Regions from separate parts of the Bacillus sp. KNSH39 genome, predicted to be linked through region 2. Evidence: a T-box and tRNA genes for the amino acid it is inferred to sense, from the RefSeq annotation. Region 2 holds a T-box; the other holds one or more tRNA genes.
The links. A T-box is a leader RNA that pairs with one kind of tRNA and senses whether it is charged. The one in region 2 lies ahead of leuS (leucine--tRNA ligase), so its partner is inferred to be a tRNA-Leu.
Positions count from the first base shown of each region.

Region 1: it has a tRNA-Leu gene. The T-box ahead of leuS (leucine--tRNA ligase) is inferred to sense a tRNA for this amino acid. The anticodon was not compared.

Region 1 is NZ_JBQXYO010000001.1:3,248,852-3,259,994, reverse strand. It holds rRNA gene ACUL40_RS16775 (23S ribosomal RNA) at 1-228, shown strand, start outside; rRNA gene rrf (5S ribosomal RNA) at 330-445, shown strand; tRNA gene ACUL40_RS16765 (tRNA-Val) at 450-525, shown strand; tRNA gene ACUL40_RS16760 (tRNA-Thr) at 530-605, shown strand; tRNA gene ACUL40_RS16755 (tRNA-His) at 615-690, shown strand; tRNA gene ACUL40_RS16750 (tRNA-Leu) at 713-793, shown strand; tRNA gene ACUL40_RS16745 (tRNA-Gly) at 823-897, shown strand; tRNA gene ACUL40_RS16740 (tRNA-Leu) at 914-1,002, shown strand; tRNA gene ACUL40_RS16735 (tRNA-Arg) at 1,006-1,079, shown strand; tRNA gene ACUL40_RS16730 (tRNA-Pro) at 1,090-1,163, shown strand; tRNA gene ACUL40_RS16725 (tRNA-Ala) at 1,180-1,252, shown strand; tRNA gene ACUL40_RS16720 (tRNA-Met) at 1,273-1,349, shown strand; tRNA gene ACUL40_RS16715 (tRNA-Ile) at 1,354-1,430, shown strand; tRNA gene ACUL40_RS16710 (tRNA-Ser) at 1,448-1,540, shown strand; tRNA gene ACUL40_RS16705 (tRNA-Met) at 1,568-1,644, shown strand; tRNA gene ACUL40_RS16700 (tRNA-Asp) at 1,648-1,723, shown strand; tRNA gene ACUL40_RS16695 (tRNA-Phe) at 1,736-1,811, shown strand; tRNA gene ACUL40_RS16690 (tRNA-Thr) at 1,826-1,901, shown strand; tRNA gene ACUL40_RS16685 (tRNA-Lys) at 1,912-1,987, shown strand; tRNA gene ACUL40_RS16680 (tRNA-Gly) at 2,001-2,071, shown strand; tRNA gene ACUL40_RS16675 (tRNA-Ile) at 2,082-2,158, shown strand; tRNA gene ACUL40_RS16670 (tRNA-Asn) at 2,166-2,240, shown strand; tRNA gene ACUL40_RS16665 (tRNA-Ser) at 2,248-2,338, shown strand; tRNA gene ACUL40_RS16660 (tRNA-Glu) at 2,344-2,415, shown strand; gene ACUL40_RS16655 (L-lactate dehydrogenase) at 3,163-4,107, shown strand; gene ACUL40_RS16650 (S8 family serine peptidase) at 4,331-8,554, opposite strand; gene ACUL40_RS16645 (CalY family protein) at 8,588-9,193, opposite strand; gene glgB (1,4-alpha-glucan branching protein GlgB) at 9,663-11,143, shown strand, end outside.
Region 2 is NZ_JBQXYO010000001.1:3,112,247-3,123,389, forward strand. It holds gene ACUL40_RS15925 (alpha/beta fold hydrolase) at 1-972, opposite strand, end outside; gene ACUL40_RS15930 (spore germination protein) at 1,125-3,311, shown strand; gene ACUL40_RS15935 (spore germination protein) at 3,328-4,428, shown strand; gene gerHC (spore germination protein GerHC) at 4,398-5,483, shown strand; gene ACUL40_RS15945 (hypothetical protein) at 5,577-5,762, shown strand; gene ACUL40_RS15950 (hypothetical protein) at 5,860-6,282, shown strand; gene ACUL40_RS15955 (hypothetical protein) at 6,327-7,208, opposite strand; gene leuS (leucine--tRNA ligase) at 7,412-9,820, opposite strand; T-box leader at 9,886-10,105, opposite strand; gene ACUL40_RS15965 (MDR family MFS transporter) at 10,293-11,143, opposite strand, start outside.

The sequences.
Region 1 (11,143 bases), 140 kb from region 2:
TGGACGCACCGCTGGTGTACCAGTTGTTCTGCCAAGGGCATAGCTGGGTAGCTATGTGCGGAAGGGATAAGTGCTGAAAGCATCTAAGCATGAAGCCCCCCTCAAGATGAGATTTCCCATAGCGTAAGCTAGTAAGATCCCTGAAAGATGATCAGGTTGATAGGTTCGAGGTGGAAGCATGGTGACATGTGGAGCTGACGAATACTAATAGATCGAGGACTTAACCATATAATATGAAGCAATGTTATCTAGTTTTGAAAGAATATAAAAAACTTGTTGACTTTCGAAAGTAAATGAGTTATAATAATTCTTGTCTTAAATGAATACAGTCTGGTAATGATGGCAGAGAGGTCACACCCGTTCCCATACCGAACACGGAAGTTAAGCTCTCTAGCGCCGATGGTAGTTGGGACCTTGTCCCTGTGAGAGTAGGACGTTGCCAGGCAAATGGAGGATTAGCTCAGCTGGGAGAGCACCTGCCTTACAAGCAGGGGGTCGGCGGTTCGATCCCGTCATCCTCCACCATTTAGCCGACTTAGCTCAATTGGTAGAGCAACTGACTTGTAATCAGTAGGTTGGGGGTTCAAGTCCTCTAGTCGGCACCAGAAATCATGGCGGTTGTGGCGAAGTGGTTAACGCACCGGATTGTGGCTCCGGCATTCGTGGGTTCGATTCCCATCAGTCGCCCCATTTTTCTTAAATAAATTAATATGCGGGTGTGGCGGAATTGGCAGACGCACCAGACTTAGGATCTGGCGCCTTTGGCGTGGGGGTTCGACTCCCTTCACCCGCACTTTTAATTAAATAACTCATACATGTCTTGCGGAAGTAGTTCAGTGGTAGAATACAACCTTGCCAAGGTTGGGGTCGCGGGTTCGAATCCCGTCTTCCGCTCCAATTTTCAATATGACATGCCGGGGTGGCGGAACAGGCAGACGCACAGGACTTAAAATCCTGCGGTGGGTGACCACCGTGCGGGTTCGACCCCCGCCCTCGGCACCATATGCGCCCGTAGCTCAATTGGATAGAGCGTTTGACTACGGATCAAGAGGTTAGGGGTTCGACTCCTCTCGGGCGCGCTTTTATTAACGGGAAGTGGCTCAGCTTGGTAGAGCACCTGGTTTGGGACCAGGGGGTCGCAGGTTCAAATCCTGTCTTCCCGATATTCCTAAAAAACATGGGGCCTTAGCTCAGCTGGGAGAGCGCCTGCCTTGCACGCAGGAGGTCAGCGGTTCGATCCCGCTAGGCTCCACTTATATTAATATCATTTATGGCGGTGTAGCTCAGCTGGCTAGAGCGTACGGTTCATACCCGTGAGGTCGGGGGTTCGATCCCCTCCGCCGCTACCATAAAGGACCTTTAGCTCAGCTGGTTAGAGCAGACGGCTCATAACCGTCCGGTCGTAGGTTCGAGTCCTACAAGGTCCACCATTAGACGTATATATCTCGGAGGTATACCCAAGTTCGGCTGAAGGGATCGGTCTTGAAAACCGACAGGCGGCGAGAGTCGCGCGGGGGTTCGAATCCCTCTACCTCCTCCATTTTTTCTAAAGTAAATATTTTATCATCGCGGGGTGGAGCAGCACGGTAGCTCGTCGGGCTCATAACCCGAAGGTCGCAGGTTCAAATCCTGTCCCCGCAACCAAATGGTCCCGTGGTGTAGTGGTTAACATGCCTGCCTGTCACGCAGGAGATCGCCGGTTCGACCCCGGTCGGGACCGCCATTTTTACATAAAGGCTCGGTAGCTCAGTCGGTAGAGCAGAGGACTGAAAATCCTCGTGTCGGCGGTTCGATTCCGTCCCGAGCCACCATTTTGAAAACGCAAGCCGACTTAGCTCAATTGGTAGAGCAACTGACTTGTAATCAGTAGGTTGGGGGTTCAAGTCCTCTAGTCGGCACCACTTTCAAAATGAGCCATTAGCTCAGTTGGTAGAGCATCTGACTTTTAATCAGAGGGTCGAAGGTTCGAGTCCTTCATGGCTCACCATTTACAATTTAATGCGGGTGTAGTTTAGTGGTAAAACAAGAGCCTTCCAAGCTCTGGTCGAGAGTTCGATTCTCTTCACCCGCTTTTCAATTATGGGCCTATAGCTCAGCTGGTTAGAGCGCACGCCTGATAAGCGTGAGGTCGATGGTTCGAGTCCATTTAGGCCCACCATAATTGTTCCGCAGTAGCTCAGTGGTAGAGCTATCGGCTGTTAACCGATCGGTCGTAGGTTCGAGTCCTACCTGCGGAGCCATATTTATAGAGAAGTACCCAAGTGGCTCAAGGGGCTCCCCTGCTAAGGGAGTAGATCGCGAACGCGGTGCGAGGGTTCGAATCCCTTCTTCTCTGCCAGAACTGGCCCGTTGGTCAAGTGGTTAAGACACCGCCCTTTCACGGCGGTAACACGGGTTCGAATCCCGTACGGGTCATACTAAAAGAGATAGCATAATCTGCTATCTCTTTTTTGTTGTATAAAAATGGACTTTGGATAGTCTGCTTTTTTATGCAATAGAAGAAATATGAAGTATTCGCTGTTGCAGTTGGGTACATAGAGAGCGGTAAATACAATCATGTTAATTATTTGGACCTGTATGAATATGAAGGAATTAACTTCAACTTGAACTTTTACCCCAGCTGTATGGCTGTAGCCTCCTACACTTGGAGAAACCGATGAAAATGCATCTGGGAGCTACTGTGGAAAATAAATAATATATAGAAGAAGCTGCTTTCTCTCAATAGCTGTGATCTACTGAAGACAGCTTTTTTATGTTGTCAGTATTGTCGAGTTTTGTCGGTAAGTCGATATATTGCAAAAATCGCTGATATAATTTGAGTTACGATCGATAAATTTTAATAATCGCTGATATATTTGGAGTTACGGTCGATATATTCTAAAAATCGCTGGTATAATTTCACTTACCGACAAAAACCACAAGAAAATCCCTTTCACAATCTAAAGAAAACGCCTCCATTGAAATGGATTCCACACCTATTCCAATAACTTTACACTCTATGTGAAAAAGTTCACAAATAGGTCATAATTTGTGAAGTAATTCACAATAATACGTGCTACAATATGAATGTAAAGAAGTTAAACAACATTAAATTAGTATTTTAATTAATTACTTAAACAATCATAAAAAAATATATGTGAACAATAGAGAGGGGAAATTACCATGAAAAAAGGTATCAATCGTGTAGTATTAGTAGGAACAGGAGCTGTAGGTTGTAGTTACGCTTACTCAATGATCAACCAAGGTGTAGCTGAAGAATTCGTATTAGTAGATGTTAATGAAGCAAAAGCAGAAGGGGAAGCAATGGACTTAAGCCATGCGGTACCATTCTCTCCATCACCAACAAAAGTTTGGAGCGGTAGCTATGCAGATTGTAAAGATGCAGATTTAGTTGTTATCACTGCTGGGTTACCACAAAAGCCAGGTGAAACTCGTTTAGACTTAGTTGAGAAAAATACAAAGATCTTTAAACAAATCGTTCGAGGCATTATGGATAGCGGATTCGATGGAATCTTCTTAATCGCAACTAACCCAGTTGATATTTTAACTTACGTAACTTGGAAAGAATCTGGTTTACCGAAAGAGCGCGTAATCGGTTCTGGTACTACTTTAGACTCTGCTCGTTTCCGTTACATGTTAGGTGACTACTTAGATGTAGATCCACGTAACGTTCATGCTTACATCGTTGGTGAACACGGTGACACTGAACTTCCAGTATGGAGCCACGCTACTATCGGTGTACAAAAATTAGAAACAATCTTAGCTAACAACGAACAGTACAAACAAGAAGACTTAGACAAAATCTTCGAAAACGTACGTGATGCAGCTTACCATATCATCGAGCGTAAAGGTGCAACTTACTACGGAATCGGTATGTCACTACTTCGTGTAACTAAAGCAATCTTAAACAACGAGAACAGCGTATTAACTGTATCTGCATACCTTGAAGGTCAATACGGCGAGAAAGATGCTTACGTAGGTGTTCCAGCTGTAATTAACCGCGAAGGTGTACGTGAAATCGTAGAACTTGAGCTAAATGAAGATGAAAAAGCGAAGTTCGCTCATTCTGTAAAAGTATTAAAAGAAACAATGGCACCAGTACTATAATAATTGCTAAATAGTTCAGAGGTGGGAAACTGCTTCTTACCTCTGAACTTATATAATTTAATATAAATTCCTTTTCCGGTTTCCCTTGTATATCCCCAATATACCCCTTTTGCTGGATAAGGGTCGTTTATAGAAAAAGAGCACTCTATTTTACGTAGAGTGCTCTTTATTATTCCGCTATTTGCCGGGCAGTAAAATCTCAATTGATTAAAGTTTCACTTTATTATTTTTTAGGCGTTAATCCTAATTTCTTTAAAATATCTGCCAGTGTACCGCTTTTTGATTTTTCTACAGGTGTTTGTGATTTAGATGCATCTGGCCCTTTTTTCAAGAAGTTCTTTTCAACGAAGCGAATATCTTTTTCGTCGACAATACCATCTTTATTAAGATCTCCGTCTTTTACAGTTAGTCCTTTTTTACCATAGTTGCTAGCAATGATTTCAGCATCTTTAATATCGATTACTTTATCACCATTTACATCGCCGGCAAGGTTTTCGTCAGGTCTTGCATAATAATATTGGCCAAGCAACTTACCGTCTTTTTCAGTACCAAGTTTCGTTGTTAGGCGGCTTGTTAAATGTCCTGGCACCTCTACATATAAGTTATAGTCGCGTTTATTAACTGGAAGTCCATTTAGTTTGAAGTATCCGTATTTATCTAGTGAGCCTTCAAACTTATGACGGTAAGAATCAGTCGCATATACTTTTACGCCAAGCTTTGTATAATCGAACTTTTCATCTAAATATCCGCGTTCATTTAAGAATGCACCAGGTTTAATATTTCCTTCTACTAATGAGTTTAAGGACATAACTGAGAATGTTTGATCTTGAAGTACACGCATTCTATTTGGTTCTGATTCACCTTGTTTCCAGTAAACAAAAATTGGTGATTCTAATTGAGCGTTTGCTTCATAAAACTCATCATTTTCTACTTTGAACGTTACATCAATGAACGGGAAATCACCATCTAATCCAGCAAAATTTTTGTCATCGATAGCTCCGCCAACTGTAACAGAGCCTGCCTCTAGTTTCGGTTCATTTACTTTTGCGGTTACCCCTTTTTGGGAAAGTAGCTTTTCAAAAGCAGGATTAAATTTCGCATTTGCAAATTTGAAGTTCTTCTCTAGGAAGTTTACATTAAATTGCCCAGCAACAAATTGTTTTACGTGTTTCGCGTTTAGTGTTACTGTGAACTCGTCATTTTTATATAATTCTTTTTTATCGTAACTAGTTTTTGCATATTGAGCACCTTGCGGGATAAACCAGTAGTTATTTACACCGTTTGGATAGTCAGGACCTGCAGTTGCATAATCGAAAATATATACGCCTGTGTTCATTGGACCTTCCGTTCTGAAGGAGTCAGGTGTAATGCCAACTTTAAAGTCGCCATTTGCATTAATCGGTAAAAACTTATGCAAGTATGGAGAATAGTCATAGTACATAACGCCATTCGCTTCTTGCGTAATGTTTAATCCTTTTCCTTTTAAGTAATCAACGTTTGAATCGTATACGTTTCCTTTAATCCATAGTGCTTTTTTGCCATCTTCTACTGTATAATTTTCTTCATTTAACTCGTAAATACCAGGTTTTAATCCAGTTAATTTCACTTCTGGTGGTGTATTATCAATTACAACATAATCACCTTTTACACGTGCTTTCCCAGCCTTATCATAACCGACAAACTCAATTGTGTAGTCTCCTTCTGGTAAGTTGATTTTCTCATTACCGATTGGTTTTGCAGGATCATTTGTAAAAGGATACACTTTTCCATTAAAGAATGAATCTAAGTAGTAATACACATCAGTTTTTAGGCCACTCGTGTTTAATGTTCCAATGAAGCCAAGAGCTTTATTTGTTTTGGAATCTTTTACGATAAGATCTAACGTTTCAAGTTCGCTGTTTAATTGGAATGCTCCGTGAACATACGATTCACCGTATGGATTGAATTTAGATGTATCAGTTGAAATTGCTTTTCTTGATAGTATTGCATTTTCAATACCAGGCTCTGATACACGAATAGAGAATGGGATTTGATATGTTTCTTCTTTATTTTTTGTGTTCGTAATATGAATGTACCCTTCATATCGGCCTTGTTTCACACCGGCTGGAACATTAATTTTTGCTTCAATTTCACCTGTTTTGCCAGCATCAAGAGTAATTGTTTCTGGAGCAGAGATTTTTACACCGTTTGCGACAGCATCGTTAATAGTAGACGATGCTGGTGTATAAGAAATTTCTGTTTTAAATTCTTTTTTCTCTTGTTTATTATGATTAGTTACTTTTATATTTCGTTTTTGTTCAAGAGCTTCACCGTCTTTTTGATAAAACTTACCGAATGCAATAGATCCAGTTTCTTCGGGTACTTCAATTACTTCATCATTTACAACAGTTTGTGTCGTATCTAATACTTTAAAGCTTGTTTCTGTACGAACGGCGTTGTAAGCATCTACTCGCCCAGCTCCAACTTCATATACGGAATATTTTTCTTTTAAATCATTAGCTGTGTTCATAAGAGACGCTTTTACATCGAACGGAGAGTAGTCTGGGTGTTCTTGTAAAATTAGAGCAGCAACGCCAGCGATATGAGGAGAAGCCATAGATGTTCCTTGCATACGCTCATAGGAAACAGCGTAGTTTTCACCCTCTTGCGGGTCGTTAATATATTCAGGAACTGTTGAAAGGATAGCGACACCAGGCGCTGTAATATCAGGCTTAATATCATCATTTGCTGTAACAGGACCGCGTGAGCTAAAGTCTGCAAGATGATCGCCTTCTGTTTGAATGTAATTAATTTCATCGAGAGTTAAGGAGGTGCTACCTTGTTCGATTTGAGCTTTTAGTTTTTCACCTTCTTCTTTCGTTAGGCGGAATGCTGGAATGTATTTTGTACTTTCGCCAACGTAGAAAGGAATTTCTCCATCCACATTGTTATAAATAATAACGGCTTTTGCACCTGCTTGTTTTGCATTAGCAATTTTTTCATCAAATGACAGTGTACCGCGTGCAACGAGAGCGATTTTTCCTTTTACATCTTTTTTACTAAACTCGTCAGGCGTACCAATTCCTACATATTCAATAGGTAAAGTTTGTCCCTTGAAATCTTCTATTTTATCAGTGAAGTTTTTGCCGAATAGAATTAGGTTAGGAAATTGTAATTGTCCAGCATGACCTGATAGTTTCGGTAAGGAAATAGAGCTATCACTTGCTCCAACCGTAATTGCAAATGGTGAAGCACCTGGTGATCCGAGTGTTGATGGATTTGGTCCAGAGTTACCAGCAGCAACGACTGTAACAACGCCTGAAAGCATTGCATTATTAACAGCGATAGATGTTGGATCGAGTGGATTGTTGCTATCATCACCTAACGATAAGTTAATAACGTTCATACCGTCAGAAATGGATTTATCAATTGCAGCGATAATACCTGAACTATCTCCACTTCCGTATGGACCGAGTACACGATAGTTATACAGTTCAATGTCAGGTGCAACACCTTTTACTGCTGAATCAGATTGGTTCTTCTTTTGGGCAGAAACGATACCTGCTACGTGAGTGCCGTGGGCTGTGTAGAAGGAAGAACCACGGTTATCAAATTCAGGAGCACCAGATTGTTGCCATTCTGAATAAGTAGTTTCCATTGGATCTGCATCATTATTAATAAAGTCCCAACCCTTTACTGAGTTTAGGTCTACTTTGCTAGAGTCCTCACCAGGTTTCGCGCGATAGCCTTTATATACGTCTTTTAAGTCAGGATGATTGTAATCAATACCTGTATCTAATACACCAACTTTAATTCCTTTTCCGGTAATGCCCTCACTATGTAACTTATCTACTCCAATTTGCGGGATGCTATCTGTTAGTTTTTGAGGCGCTTTTTGCTCAGCTTGTTTTGGTAAATTTAATTTCACTTCGTAATCTTTCCAAATACGTTTTACAACGCCAATTCGTAACAATTCTTCTACTGTATTTGCTGGTAATGTCATCGCAACACCATTTATCGCATGCTTATAAGAACGTTTAATTTGTACAGACTGGAAGTTTCCTGATTTTACTGATGGGCTGAATTGATAAAGACGTTTTAGTCCTTTTTCGAATTCTTCATGTTCTTGATCAATACGTGCTTTTATATTTTCAGGAGCAGACTGTAATCCTTTTTCTTTTTGTTTTAATTCATTAATCTTTACTGGAGCAGTTTGAAATTCTACGATGATATTTACAGGCTCAGAACTACTCGTATTAATATCTGGTGAAATTGTAAAACCAGGGTTGGCATCTACCGTTTGTAATGCCAGGCGTTGTTCTTTAGAAAGCTTAGATAATATAGAATGAGCATTTGAAGATTCAATTTGGTTAATAGGACTTTCAGCAAGTACATTGAACGGAATAGCAGTTGAAAACAAAACGCCAGCTGTTACAATTCCGGTAACAAAACGATTTTTCTTTTTCATTTATAGGCCTCCGGTAATTTATATTTTTAAAAATTATTTCTCCACGCCAGCCGTTTGCTCAGTATGGAATGTCCAGTTTAGCTGCAGGGAATCACCTTGAAATTTATTTTGATCTTGGTCGTTATCTTCAAATGAGAAGAGGACGTGTAAGTAATCTGTTTCACCAGATTTAATACCATCTATTAAGTTATGACGTTCTAGAGACGTAGCGACATCTTCAGGTTTCATAGTTTTTAATTGTGATAGTTTTGTTTCCCACACAATCTCATGATCATCGTTTGGATTAGATGGCTGTCCATCATTTACTAGAAACTTGACGATAATGTGATCACCTAAATCTTCACCGTCATTATTTTGCTTTGCATCTGTAACTTCATATGATGTTTCAAGTGCTACTTTTGCGATATCCAATGTACCTTTATTTTCAAGCTTGAAGTTCCTTTCAATAAAATCACCTGGTTTTAAATCTTTCACATTAACGATTACACTTGGATTAATAGAAAGATCTAGTGTTCCAGCTTGAAATGAGTTACTTGATGTTTCTGAATCACTGAAATAGGCGAATACACCGCCGAATGTAAGGGATAAGCCAAGTGAAGCGGTGATAACTCCCATTCCTACTTTTTGTTTTAATGACATAAGAAAGCCTCCTAGTTAAATTTGTATAGCAACCGTTCGCAACAAGGATAAATAAGTAAACATAGTAGTCCGCTATGAATTGTAGTTAAGAAAGAACAATGTTCTTTATTGAGAACAAGTATATGCTTATGAATTTCGCATTTCAATAAAATTGTGACAAAAAATATTGAGAAACATTTTTTTATGACAGATTATTTTGTTTTGATTTTGAGTGGAAAATAGCATGAAAAATAGGATAAACATAATAAAATAAAGGTTGAGAAAAAATAATTGATAAAAATATAGAAGGATAATAAAGCGTTTTCAATGAATATTCGTCAAAATTCGATATTTTACACGGAAATGTGAAGAAAAACTAACGTTTTTAAGAAAAAAACGAATATTTTTTATAAATTAACAAGGATATTGCAGTTTTTCGCAGAAATAGTTAAAGTATAAAAAATTCTGTCATCTAAGTGAGGTGAGCATATTGAGTGTAATAAATTGTGAAGAAGTGAAACGAGATGAGTTTCATACAGAAAAGTACTATGAAAGTTATAACATCTTTGGCGCACATGTTGTGACGGAAGATGAGATTCAAGGGGTACGATTTACAGTGTGGGCTCCTCATGCGAAAGCAATGAGTGTTGTTGGAGATTTTAATGAGTGGGATTATGAGCAACATAAAATGCTACAAGTGACAGAAGAAGGCATTTGGTCCTTGTTTATACCGCATATTGAAGAAGGAGAAATATATAAATATGCGATTGAAACGTTGGCTGGTGACGTCATTTTAAAGGCAGATCCGTATGCTGTATATGCAGAAGTAAGACCGAATACGGCATCTGTAGTTTTTGATATAAAGGGATATGAATGGAATGATAAAAACTGGACTCGTAAGAAAAAGAAAAAATCGATTTATAAAGAAGCGATGACAGTTTATGAATTGCATTTTGGTTCTTGGAAAAAGAAAGAAGATGGAACACTGTATTCTTACAGGGAAATGGTAGAAGAACTCATTCCATATGTGGTGGAACATCAATTTACACATATTGAAATTATGCCGCTTGTTGAGCATCCATATGATCGTTCTTGGGGATATCAAGGAACGGGATATTATGCAGCGACGAGTAGATTTGGTACACCGCATGATTTAATGTATTTTGTCGACGAATGTCATAAATATGGAATCGGTGTCATTTTAGATTGGGTGCCGGGGCATTTTTGTAAAGATGCTCACGGTTTATATTTGTTTGATGGCACACCGACCTATGAATATAAAGATAAAGATGTACAAGAAAATCCAGTATGGGGAACTGTCAATTTTGATTTAGGAAAGAGAGAGGTACGTAATTTCTTAATTTCAAATGCGTTATTTTGGATGAGATATTTCCATATTGATGGTTTCAGAGTAGATGCAGTTGCGAACATGTTGTACTGGAATAAAGAAGGACAAGAGCAAAGTAATGAGCATGCTGTTTCATTTTTAAGAGAGTTGAATGAAGCAGTGTTTGCAGAGGATGAAGATTTTCTTATGACGGCAGAAGATTCAACAGCTTGGCCACTTGTAACAACTCCAACGTATGAAGGTGGGCTTGGATTCAATTACAAATGGAACATGGGCTGGATGAATGACGTGCTGAAATATATGGAGTGTGCGCCTGAATATAGGAAACACATTCATGAGAAAATGACGTTTTCTTTGCTATATGCGTACTCTGAAAACTTCATATTACCGCTTTCTCATGATGAAGTCGTTCATGGGAAAAAGTCGTTATTAAATAAAATGCCAGGTGATTACTGGGATAAGTTTGCTCAGCTTCGTTTATTATATGGATATTTCTTTACTCACCCAGGAAAGAAATTACTTTTCATGGGAGGGGAATTCGGACAGTTTGATGAGTGGAAAGACCTTGAAGATTTAGATTGGAATTTACATGATTTTGAAATGCATCGTTATATGCATGATTA
Region 2 (11,143 bases):
ATAGTTGTAACGAGACGGCTGAAGCAAATCTTGTTTACATGGAATCATAAGTACATTCGCTTCTATGTTAGAAAGAGATTCTTCTAATGAAGAAAAACCATGTGCAATATCATGCAATAAAACTGCCTTTGCAGTATACATCCATGAATTTGCATCTACTAACTCTATACTTCTATATGTCGCTTTATTTATCTCTTTTTCAAATGATGTTAGTGTAGAAAACTTTTCATAAGGTTTTATCTCTATACTATTACGAGGAAATGCCATTTCATAAAAATGCTCATCAAACGCGTTCATAAACATCATTCTATTTGCTAAATGAAGCCCCTTTATCGGCTGCTCTTCTCCATATTTTCCACCTTTCCAACTTGGATCCAGTTGAATTGCTTCAATCGCATTTTGCGCTACGTTTACTGACGTAATAATTGGATTTTGTGGGTTCGTAATAACGCCAATCATCCGCTCTACCATATGTGGATAGTGAACCGTCCATTGTTGTGCAATCATTCCCCCTGCCGACGGTCCAATTACAGCGTGTAACCTTGAAATTCCCATACCTTTTATTAACTCATATTGCATACGAGCTACATCAAGAAATGTAAAAACCGGAAAATCCATAGCATATTCTTCTCCAGTTTCTGGATTAATCGATTTCGGTCCTGTTGTAATCACATATGGATTTCTCACCTGCACATTACAAAGATTATCTGTACATATAACAAAATACTTATTTGTATCAATTGCTTTTCCAGGTCCAATGAGCCCATCCCACCAACCAGACTCCTCATCATGCACTGTATATTTTCCTGCCGCATGACTTGTTGCACTAAAATAATGACAAACCAAAATCACATTTGACCTTTCTCTATTTACCGTACCATATGTCTCGTATCCCATTTGAACAGGAATTTCCCTGCCATTTTCAAACGTAAACCCTTTTAAAACAAACTTCTCCTTTTTTACAATTTGCACAGATTCTCCCTCTTCCCGTTATAGTATGAACTGCTTACTAAAGATTTTTTTCCATGCAAACTAATCTCCTTCTTCTTTTCATAAATAAATGAATAATATACAAAATTAGCCACAAAATAGCACTATATTACAAGATTAAAGAGGGTATACACATGATTTGGAATTGGTTACGTAAGAAAAAAAAATCAAATAAACCAGAAGCAAACGAAACAGATAATCAGGAGCAGCATTCTAACAATGAAGAGGATGATAACAAAGAACAGACTAGAAGTATGAAACATAATAAAGGTAAAAATAGCGAGCAAAAAGATTCTTCTCAGGATAAGCAACAAAGTGCTAAACAAGAGGATTCCTCTCAGGATAAGCAGCAAAGTGCTAAACAAGATGACTCTTCTCAGGATAAGCAACAAAACTCTAAACAGGAGGATTCCTCTCAGGATAAGCAGCAAAGTGCTAAACAAGATGACTCTTCTCAGGATAAGCAACAAAACTCTAAACAGGAGGATTCCTCTCAAGATAAACAACAAGGTGCTAAACAAGAGGATTCCTCTCAGGATAAGCAGCAAAGTGCTAAACAAGATGACTCTTCTCAGGATAAACAACAAAACTCTAAACAGGAGGATTCCTCTCAAGATAAGCAACAAAGTCCTAAACAAGAGGATTCCTCTCAGGATAAGCAACAAAACTCTAAACAGGAGGATTCCTCTCAAGATAAGCAACAAAGTCCTAAACAAGAGGATTCCTCTCAAGATAAACAACAAGTTGCTAAACAAGGTGATTCGTCTCAAGATAAACAACAAAACGCTAAGCAAGATGAACCTTCTCAAAGTAAGCAACAACACTCTAAAGGTAATAGTATTTATGATTTTACGAAACCAGAAAAAGACCGTATCCATTCTTTACAAAATTTAATAAAGAAGCTGAAAAAATCTAGTGATTTTGTGAATTATCATACATCCGACGATGAAACGATGCCTTATTGGATTTCTTACTATCGTCCTTCGCTTGATGGAGAGAAATTACAAAAATATTTAATGCCTACTCTTTTGGAACGACCTAATGCTTCACTAGAAGAGCTGAAAGAACATATTCCAATGAGCGGCATTACAATTACGAACGACTTACAAAAAATTGAGGATATGGTTTTAAAGGGGCATGCGATTATTCAATTGAATCAGCAAGATCAAAAATGTATGCTTGCAAACATTGCAATTGATAATTATCGTGCACCAACCCCTCCTTTAAACGAATCAACTGTTATTGGTCCGCAAGAAGGTTTCGTAGAGGATATTGATACAAACATTAATTTAGTTCGAAAACGTCTTCCTGTTTTAGATTTACAAACAAAAGAAATGATTATTGGCGAGTTTTCAAAAACAAAAGTTGTCATGATGTATTTAGACAACCTTGCTGAAAAAGATAATGTAGATTTTCTAGAAGAGTCATTACGCGCTCTTGAATATGATCAAATTAATGATAGTGCTTATTTACAAGAATTAATGGGTGAAAAATCGATTTTCCCTCTCTATATCAATACAGAACGTACTGATAGAGTTACAAAAGCACTAATTGATGGAAAAATCGCTATTTTTGTTGATGGTTCTCCAAGTGTTTTACTAACACCCGTATCCTATTTTGATTTTTTCATTTCACCAGAAGACTATAACGTCTCCTGGATGTACGCTACATTTTCAAGGATTTTAAGATTAATTGCCGTTCTATTTTCAATTTGCGCTACACCGTTATACGTTGCAGTTTTAAATTATCATTATGAACTTATTCCAAGTGATTTACTTGAAACCTTAATTTTATCAAGAGCACAAGTACCATTCCCACCTTTAATTGAAGCACTCTTTTTAGAACTTGCAATCGACTTACTGAGAGAAGCTGGCGCAAGGTTACCGATGAAAGTCGGGCAAACACTCGGTATTGTAGGGGGTATCGTAATCGGACAAGCATCTGTACAAGCAGGTTTAACGAGTAACATTTTATTAATTATCGTTGCACTATCAGCACTCGCTTCCTTTATTACACCTATTTATAAAATGGGTAATGCGGTTCGATTACTACGCTTTCCTTTTCTTATGTTTGCAGAAATAGGCGGATTGTTCGGGATTTCTCTTGGATTTATCTTTTTATTTACTCATCTCTTTAGACTTACTTCCTTACGTAAGCCGTACGCTTTGTTTTATCCGACAAGGCAACAATCAGTTAAAGATTCTTGGATTCGTTTTCCATTAACAATGATTGATACGAGAGATGTGCAAGCAAGACCACAACATGTAAAAAAAGCAGCGAAAGGAATTTCAACAAAACATAGATCAGATTTTGATGATTGAGAAATGAGGTGCATTGATGAGTAAAGTTCAAGAAAAATATCAAATATCTCCTATCTTTGTTTTCTTCTTAATTCACGGTGCACAGTTTGGTGCTGGAGTTCTCGGATTCGCTCGAATTATCGCAAAGGCCGCTGGATACGACGGATGGATGGGAGTTATAATCACAGGAATTTTCATCCATATTCTTATATGGATGATGTATGTCTTATTAAAAGAAACAAATGGGAATTTAGTTGATTTACATCGGCAAACATTTGGAAAATGGCTAGGAAATGGCATTAGCATCATCTTTATGGCTTATTTTTTAATCGTTAGTATTTCGGTCATCCGAACATATGTTGAAATTATTCAAGTATGGATGTTTCCTACCGCTTCCACCTTTATGTTAACACTCTTTTTATGCTTAGTTAGCTATTACATTATCTCTTCTGGATTTCGTGTAATTACCGGTATTTGCGTCATCTCTGTTGGTGGTACATTAGGATACTTATTTCTAAGCTTATTCGTTTTGAAATATTCACATTGGGATAATTTACTACCTATATTCACACATTCTTTTTCAGACATTTTAAAATCCGCTCAACTGTCAATCTACAGTATGACCGGTTTTGAAATTTACCTCATGGTGTATCCATTTGTGAAAAAGCCTATGCAATCTCATAAATACGCTCAGTTTGGAGCACTATTTTCAAATCTTCTATATTTATTTAGCACCCTTTTAGCCTTTGCATTTTTTAGTGAAAAACAATTGTTAAAAACGATATGGGCCCAACTTTCTATGACCCAAGTCATTCAATTACCATTTATAGAAAGACTCGAATATATTGCAATTTCAGGCTATGCACTCGTTATTATTTCAAGTTTCATCCTCCCTTTATGGGCGTCAATGAGAGGAACACATGAAATATTCCGTGTAAAACAAAGGGGTATTTTAATTGCTTTTATCTTTATCACTCTCATTGTTTCGCAACTTTTAACCAACAGACACGATATTAATAACTTTATTAGTAATGTATCAAAAGTTAGTTTTTGGCTCATTTATGTATACATCCCAATCCTATTTATTATTGTGTGGGTGAAAAGAAAATGGAAAAAATCAAAAGCACAAGCAAATTAATACTTATTTCTTGTATAACATTCTTCAGTCTAATTGGATGTTTACAAAAAAATATTATCGATGATGTACAACTTATTCAAGGAAGCGTTTTTGATGTCGCAAAAGATAATAAAGTAAAAGTGACATTCGTTTGTCCCATTCAGAAAAAAGGAAATAAAGTTCAAGTTTTTGAAGGCAGTGCAAATGCAGTAAAACAAGTAAAAGCAGACACATCTTTAGAGTCTTCTCAACCATTTGCTAGCGGACAAATGCGTGTCGCTCTATATACAATAAGACTTGCCAAAACAGGAATGTCTACTTCATTCGATACATTACTTCGAGATGTGAATATAGGGAACGCTTTATATGCTGCTTTATTAGATGGGAATGGTACTGAACTTTTAAAAGGCAAATATTCGACTTCATACAACGTTGCAATTTATATAAAAAAATTGCTAGAACATAACATGGAGACCGGACCTTTACCAGCGGATAATCTACATATAGGAGCATTTCGCTATTATCAAGAAGGAAAAGACTACTATATTCCCATTCTAAAGAAGCATGGTGATAAAATAAAAATTACCGGAATTGGCCTTTTTAAAAAAGATAAATATATCGGTAAAATTGCGGAAAAAGATATGTTCATATTTAAAGGACTATTAGAGAAACATAAATTAGATTCACATGAATTTAAAACAGATTCTGCGTACGTAATGATTAATAATATTCGTTCTGTTCCAACTTACGATATAAAAATTAAAAACGGAAAGCCTTCTTTTTTCATTCACGTTCGTCTTGATGCACGTATTCAAGAACTATCAAAACAAATTAACTTAGAAAATAACAAGAACACACAAAACATTGAAAAAGATATCCAAAAACAATTAGATAAACAAGCTACTAAGTTAATTAAGCAATTTAAATCTTTAGGCGTCGATCCTCTCGGGCTAGGTGCAAAGTATAAACAACATTATCGCCCATTCAAATTAGAAGAATGGAGACAAATGTATAAAGATGTTCCGGTTCATATAAAATACACCGTAAATATTACAAATTCTGGTGTCATTGAATGAGAAATGATTGAACTCCTCTCTCTAGCATGATACAACGGAGAGAGGAGTTTTTTTATTATCAAATAGAGAGAGAAGATATTTATGGGGGAGCTTATGTCTAAAAAATTAGTAAAGCCTATTTTAAATGGTATTTTATTTCTCGGCGTCTTTTTATTTGCTCATACATACTTAAAAAATGTTTCCTTCACACGTTACTTGCTTGTCGTTATACCAATGTTACTGGTCGGTATTTTTGGCATCGATCTTATTTCATCCCTTTTAATAAAAAAAGAAGAATAACGAGCGAACATCTTATTTCGATAAGATGTTCTTTTCATTTCATAATCACCTTATGTTACAATAAACTTCGGCATAACGTAAGAAAGGATGAAACAACATGACAAACGAAAAAGGTTTAGATAAAGGATACGAACTTGTTGCGAAAATGCATGAAGTATTCGGACATCCTGTGACAAATACTCCAACAAAATTAACAGAAGAACGTGCAAAAATCCGTGCGAGTTTTATGCAAGAAGAGCTAGAAGAATTTCTAGAAGCAACGACTGTTGAAGATCAATATGATGCACTGATTGACCTTATTTACTTTGCATTCGGCACGTTTGCCGAAATGGGCGTACGTCCTGATAAAGGATTCGAAATTGTAAATAACGCAAACATGGCAAAACTATTCCCTGACGGGAAACCTCGATTCCGCGAAGGTGACGGTAAAATTCTAAAACCTGAAGGCTGGCAAGCACCAGAACCACAACTTCGTGCTGAAATTGAACGTCAGCGTCAAGAAGCTGAAAAAAACTGCTAGGATTTCCTAGCAGTTTTTTATTATGTCTTTTTTTCTGGCAATCATTAATGACCCACGTGTCCCGCATGTCCTGCAGCTCCACTAATGCTAGCCGCTCCTGCTGCTGCCCCCGCTCCTCCTGCTCCAATTCCACCTGTCCAAGGAGAAGATTGTTGTTGTTGTTGATATTGCTGATATTGTTGGTGCTGTTGGTGCTGTTGACCTTGGTGTCCATGATGTTGGCCTTGGTGCCCATGATGACCGTGTTGGCCTTGATGACCTTGGTGATGGTGGTGACCTTGGTGTCCATGATGTTGGCCTTGGTGGTGATGTCCATGGTGACCATGTTGGCCTTGGTGAGTTTGATAAAGAACAGCCTGCGGATGCATATGATGGTGGCCGTGGTGATGTACTTGTTGTTGATGATGTCCATGATGGCCATGGTGACCTTGGTGGTGATGGTGGCCATGATGGTGATGGTGGCCATGATGGCCATGGTGACCTTGGTGGTGATGATGTCCATGATGGCCATGGTGTCCATGATGACCGTCGTGGTGGCCATGGTGACCGTAAAAACCTTGTGGATAACCACCTACTCCGCCTGCCACAACACCTACTCCCGGTACCGGAAATCCTGTTTGTACTCCTCCAACGAAAGATGGGAATGTAGTTGGTACGCCTACTGGTACTCCTCCCGCTGCTCCGCCTACAAATGTTGGGATTCCTGTTTGCACTCCAGCTACTGATGATGGAAATCCTCCTGTTAATGTTGGAATTCCAGTTTGTGCTCCAGCTACTGATGTGGAAAATCCTCCAGGTGTTCCACCCATCCAGCTCGGAATTCCGCCATATCCTTGTTGTCCGCCTCCCATTAACATCATTTGTTCATAACTATCCGATCCACCTCCGAAAAAGCCATGTGGTGCATTATTGTCCATCCCTTTCATTCCTTTCACCTCTTCTACTCAATTTAGCCTACCTTTTTTATCATATTTCCTATAGAAAAATAGGTGTTTGTCTGTATTGGAATTCCGCTCTTTTATTTGTACGTATTGGAATAATTGAAAACTTAGACTAGAGTGATCCAGAGATTATTTTCTACACAAAAAAGCTCAGAGTATACATACTCTGAGCTTTTATTTAGAATAAATTAATTTGCAACAACATTAACAAGTTTTCCAGGAACAACAATTACTTTACGAACTGTTTTCCCTTCAATTTGGTCTTGAATTGCTTCAAGTGCAAGTTGTTCCATTTCTTCTTTTGATGCGTCTTTACTCATTGTTAGTTTTGCGCGAACTTTACCCATAACTTGAACAACAATTTCAACTTCATCTTCTACAAGTTTAGACTCATCAAATGTTGGCCAGCTTGCATATGTGATTGTTTCATTGTATCCAAGTTTGCTCCATAGCTCTTCCCCGATATGAGGTGCAACTGGTGCAATCATTTTTACGAAACCTTCTACATATTCTCTTGGAAGTGTTTCAGCTTTGTATGCATCGTTGATGAATACCATCATTTGAGAAATCGCTGTGTTGAAGCGAAGCTCTGCATAGTCTTCTGTTACTTTCTTCACTGTTTGATGGTAAGCTTTTTCAAGCTCTTTATTTGGTGCGTCAGTAATTTTCTCACTTAATTCACCGTTATCTTGAACGAATAGACGCCATACGCGGTCTAGGAAACGACGAGCTCCGTCAAGACCATTTTCAGACCAAGCAATTGAAGCATCTAATGGTCCCATGAACATTTCGTATAGACGAAGTGTATCTGCACCGTGGCTTGCTACGATATCATCAGGATTTACAACGTTACCTTTTGATTTACTCATTTTCTCGTTGTTTTCACCTAGAATCATACCTTGGTTGAATAATTGTTGGAATGGCTCTTTCGTTGGAACTACACCGATATCGTATAATACTTTATGCCAGAAACGAGCATATAGTAAGTGAAGTACGGCATGTTCTGCACCACCGATATAAATATCAACTGGAAGCCATTGTTTTACTTTTTCAGGATCTACAAGTGCTTCGCTATTGTTTGGATCGATGTAACGTAGGTAGTACCAGCAGCTACCAGCCCATTGCGGCATTGTGTTCGTTTCACGACGACCTTTTTTACCAGTCTCAGGATCAACAACATTTACCCACTCGTCAATGTTAGCAAGTGGTGATTCACCTGTACCTGAAGGACGGATGTTTTCTGTTTTCGGAAGAACTAATGGTAATTCCTCTTCTTTCACAGCTGTCATTGTACCATCTTCCCAGTGAATTACTGGAATTGGTTCACCCCAGTAACGTTGACGGCTGAATAACCAGTCACGTAGACGGTACGTTACTTTTTGATTTCCTGCGCTCGTTGCTTCAAGCCATTCAATCATTTTTGCGATTGCTTCTTCTTTATTTAATCCATCAAGGAATGCTGAGTTTACGTGTGCACCATCACCTGTGTACACTTCTTTCGTAATATCTCCGCCTTTTACAACTTCCTTCATTGGAAGATTAAATACTGATGCGAATTCATAGTCACGCTCATCGTGAGCTGGAACTGCCATTACAGCACCTGTTCCGTAAGTTGCAAGAACATAGTCAGCGATCCAGATTGGTAATTTCTCACCGTTTACTGGGTTAACTGCGTAAGTACCAGTGAATACACCAGTTTTCTCTTTCGCAAGTTCTGTACGCTCTAGGTCACTCTTCATTTTTACAGCGTTAATGTAAGCTTCTACCGCTTCTTTTTGTTCTGCTGTTGTAATTTCTGCAACAAGTGCATGTTCTGGAGCTAGTACACAGTATGTTGCACCAAATAATGTATCAGGGCGCGTTGTGAAAACTGTGAATTTCTCGTCTGTACCATCGATGTTGAAGTGTACTTCTGCACCTTCAGAACGACCGATCCAGTTACGTTGCATATCTTTTAAGCTTTCAGGCCAATCAAGCTCATCTAGATCTTCTAATAGACGATCTCCGTAAGCTGTAATTTTTAACATCCACTGTCTCATCGGACGACGCTCAACTGGATGTCCACCACGCTCACTCTTACCGTCAATGATTTCTTCGTTTGCAAGTACTGTACCAAGTGCTGGGCACCAGTTTACAGGTACTTCATCAACGTAAGCTAAGCCTTTTTCAAATAGTTTTAGGAAGATCCATTGCGTCCACTTATAGTAGTTTGGATCTGTTGTATTTACTTCACGGTCCCAATCGTAAGAGAAACCTAATGATTTAATTTGGTTACGGAATGTATTAATATTATGCTCTGTAAATTCAGCTGGGCTGTTTCCAGTATCAAGTGCATATTGCTCTGCTGGAAGACCAAATGCATCCCATCCCATTGGATGCAGAACGTTATATCCTTGCATACGCTTCATACGAGATAAAATATCTGTCGCTGTATAACCTTCTGGATGTCCTACGTGTAAGCCTGCACCTGATGGATATGGGAACATATCTAGTGCATAAAATTTTGGTTTTTCTGTCTCATCTGGCGTACGGAATGTTTTATTCTCTTCCCAGTACCCTTGCCACTTCTTCTCAATTTCTTGATGATTAAAGCTCATGAGATACCCTCCTTGAAATTCTATTTATTTTCACCGCCCAAAATACAAAAAACCTCTCATCCCTAGAAAGGGACGAGAGGTTATAGATTCCCGCGGTACCACCCTAAATTAATGTACAAATATACATTCGCTTAGATCCGTAACGTGGATTAACGGCAATTGCTACTATTAGTTTCACAACTGCAACTCAAAGGCGAGTTCATAACGAAACGTGGATTGACTTGCACCGACCGTCAACTCTCTAAACCAGCTTCTATTACTACTACTCCTTCTCACTGTTATTACACATATAAGTTAAGTGAACTATCCTTCACCTAGTATCTCTTAAGAGCTTACTTAAAGCGAGGACTTCTCGGTTAATCGTTACTCTTAATAACTAACGAATTCATCTTAAGACAGCCGAGCTATCTCCCTTGTTCTAAAGGTTGTTTTATTTAAATATATTCTAAAACATGTTACATGTTCCGTCAAACTAAACTGCAATTTTTTCTTCAACTGTTTCTTCTACTTTTACTCGTTTATCATAAATGCTCGTTGCTATAAGCGCTACTACAAGCATTACCATGATTGCTATAAACAATACTTCCATATTGTATAAATCCACAATTGCTCCGCCAACGACCGGTCCGAACATTTTCCCTACAGTCGCCGCACTATTTACGACACCTTGATAAAATCCTAATTTATCTTTTGGTGCAAGTATATTTGCAATCGTTGGAACCGCAGGCCATACAAATAACTCACCAATTGTTAATGTTACCATCGCAACGAGGAACATCGTAAATTGCTGCGCTTGACTTAACACAATGAATGACGCCGCAAAAATGAAGATTCCAATCATAATTTGCTGTTTTAAAGAACGCTTCATCCAACGAATTAGCATACTAACAAGTGGTTGCGCACAAACAATCATCGCTCCGTTTATCGTCCATAGTAAACTATAGTGACGAAGGCTAATATTCAATTCTTGCATATGTGTTGCAATCGCTCCTTGCCACTGTACGTATGTAACCCAGCATAAAGCATATGCTACACACACGATAAGAAGTGCTTTAAATCCAGGTGTAAGTGACCACCCTTTTTTCGTTTCGACTTCTTTTTGCACTCCTGGCTCTTTCTTGTCTTCCATACCGCGGAATCCAATAAAAGCAATTAAAAAGAAAACAAAGTATAAAATAAAATTCGCTAAGAAAATATAATCAAAACGATACGATGCAACTAATCCACCACATGCTGTTCCGATCGCAATACCAACATTTTGTCCAACGTACATCGCATTAAATGCCCGTCTTCCGCCTTCTGGCCAAACCGTACCAACCATCG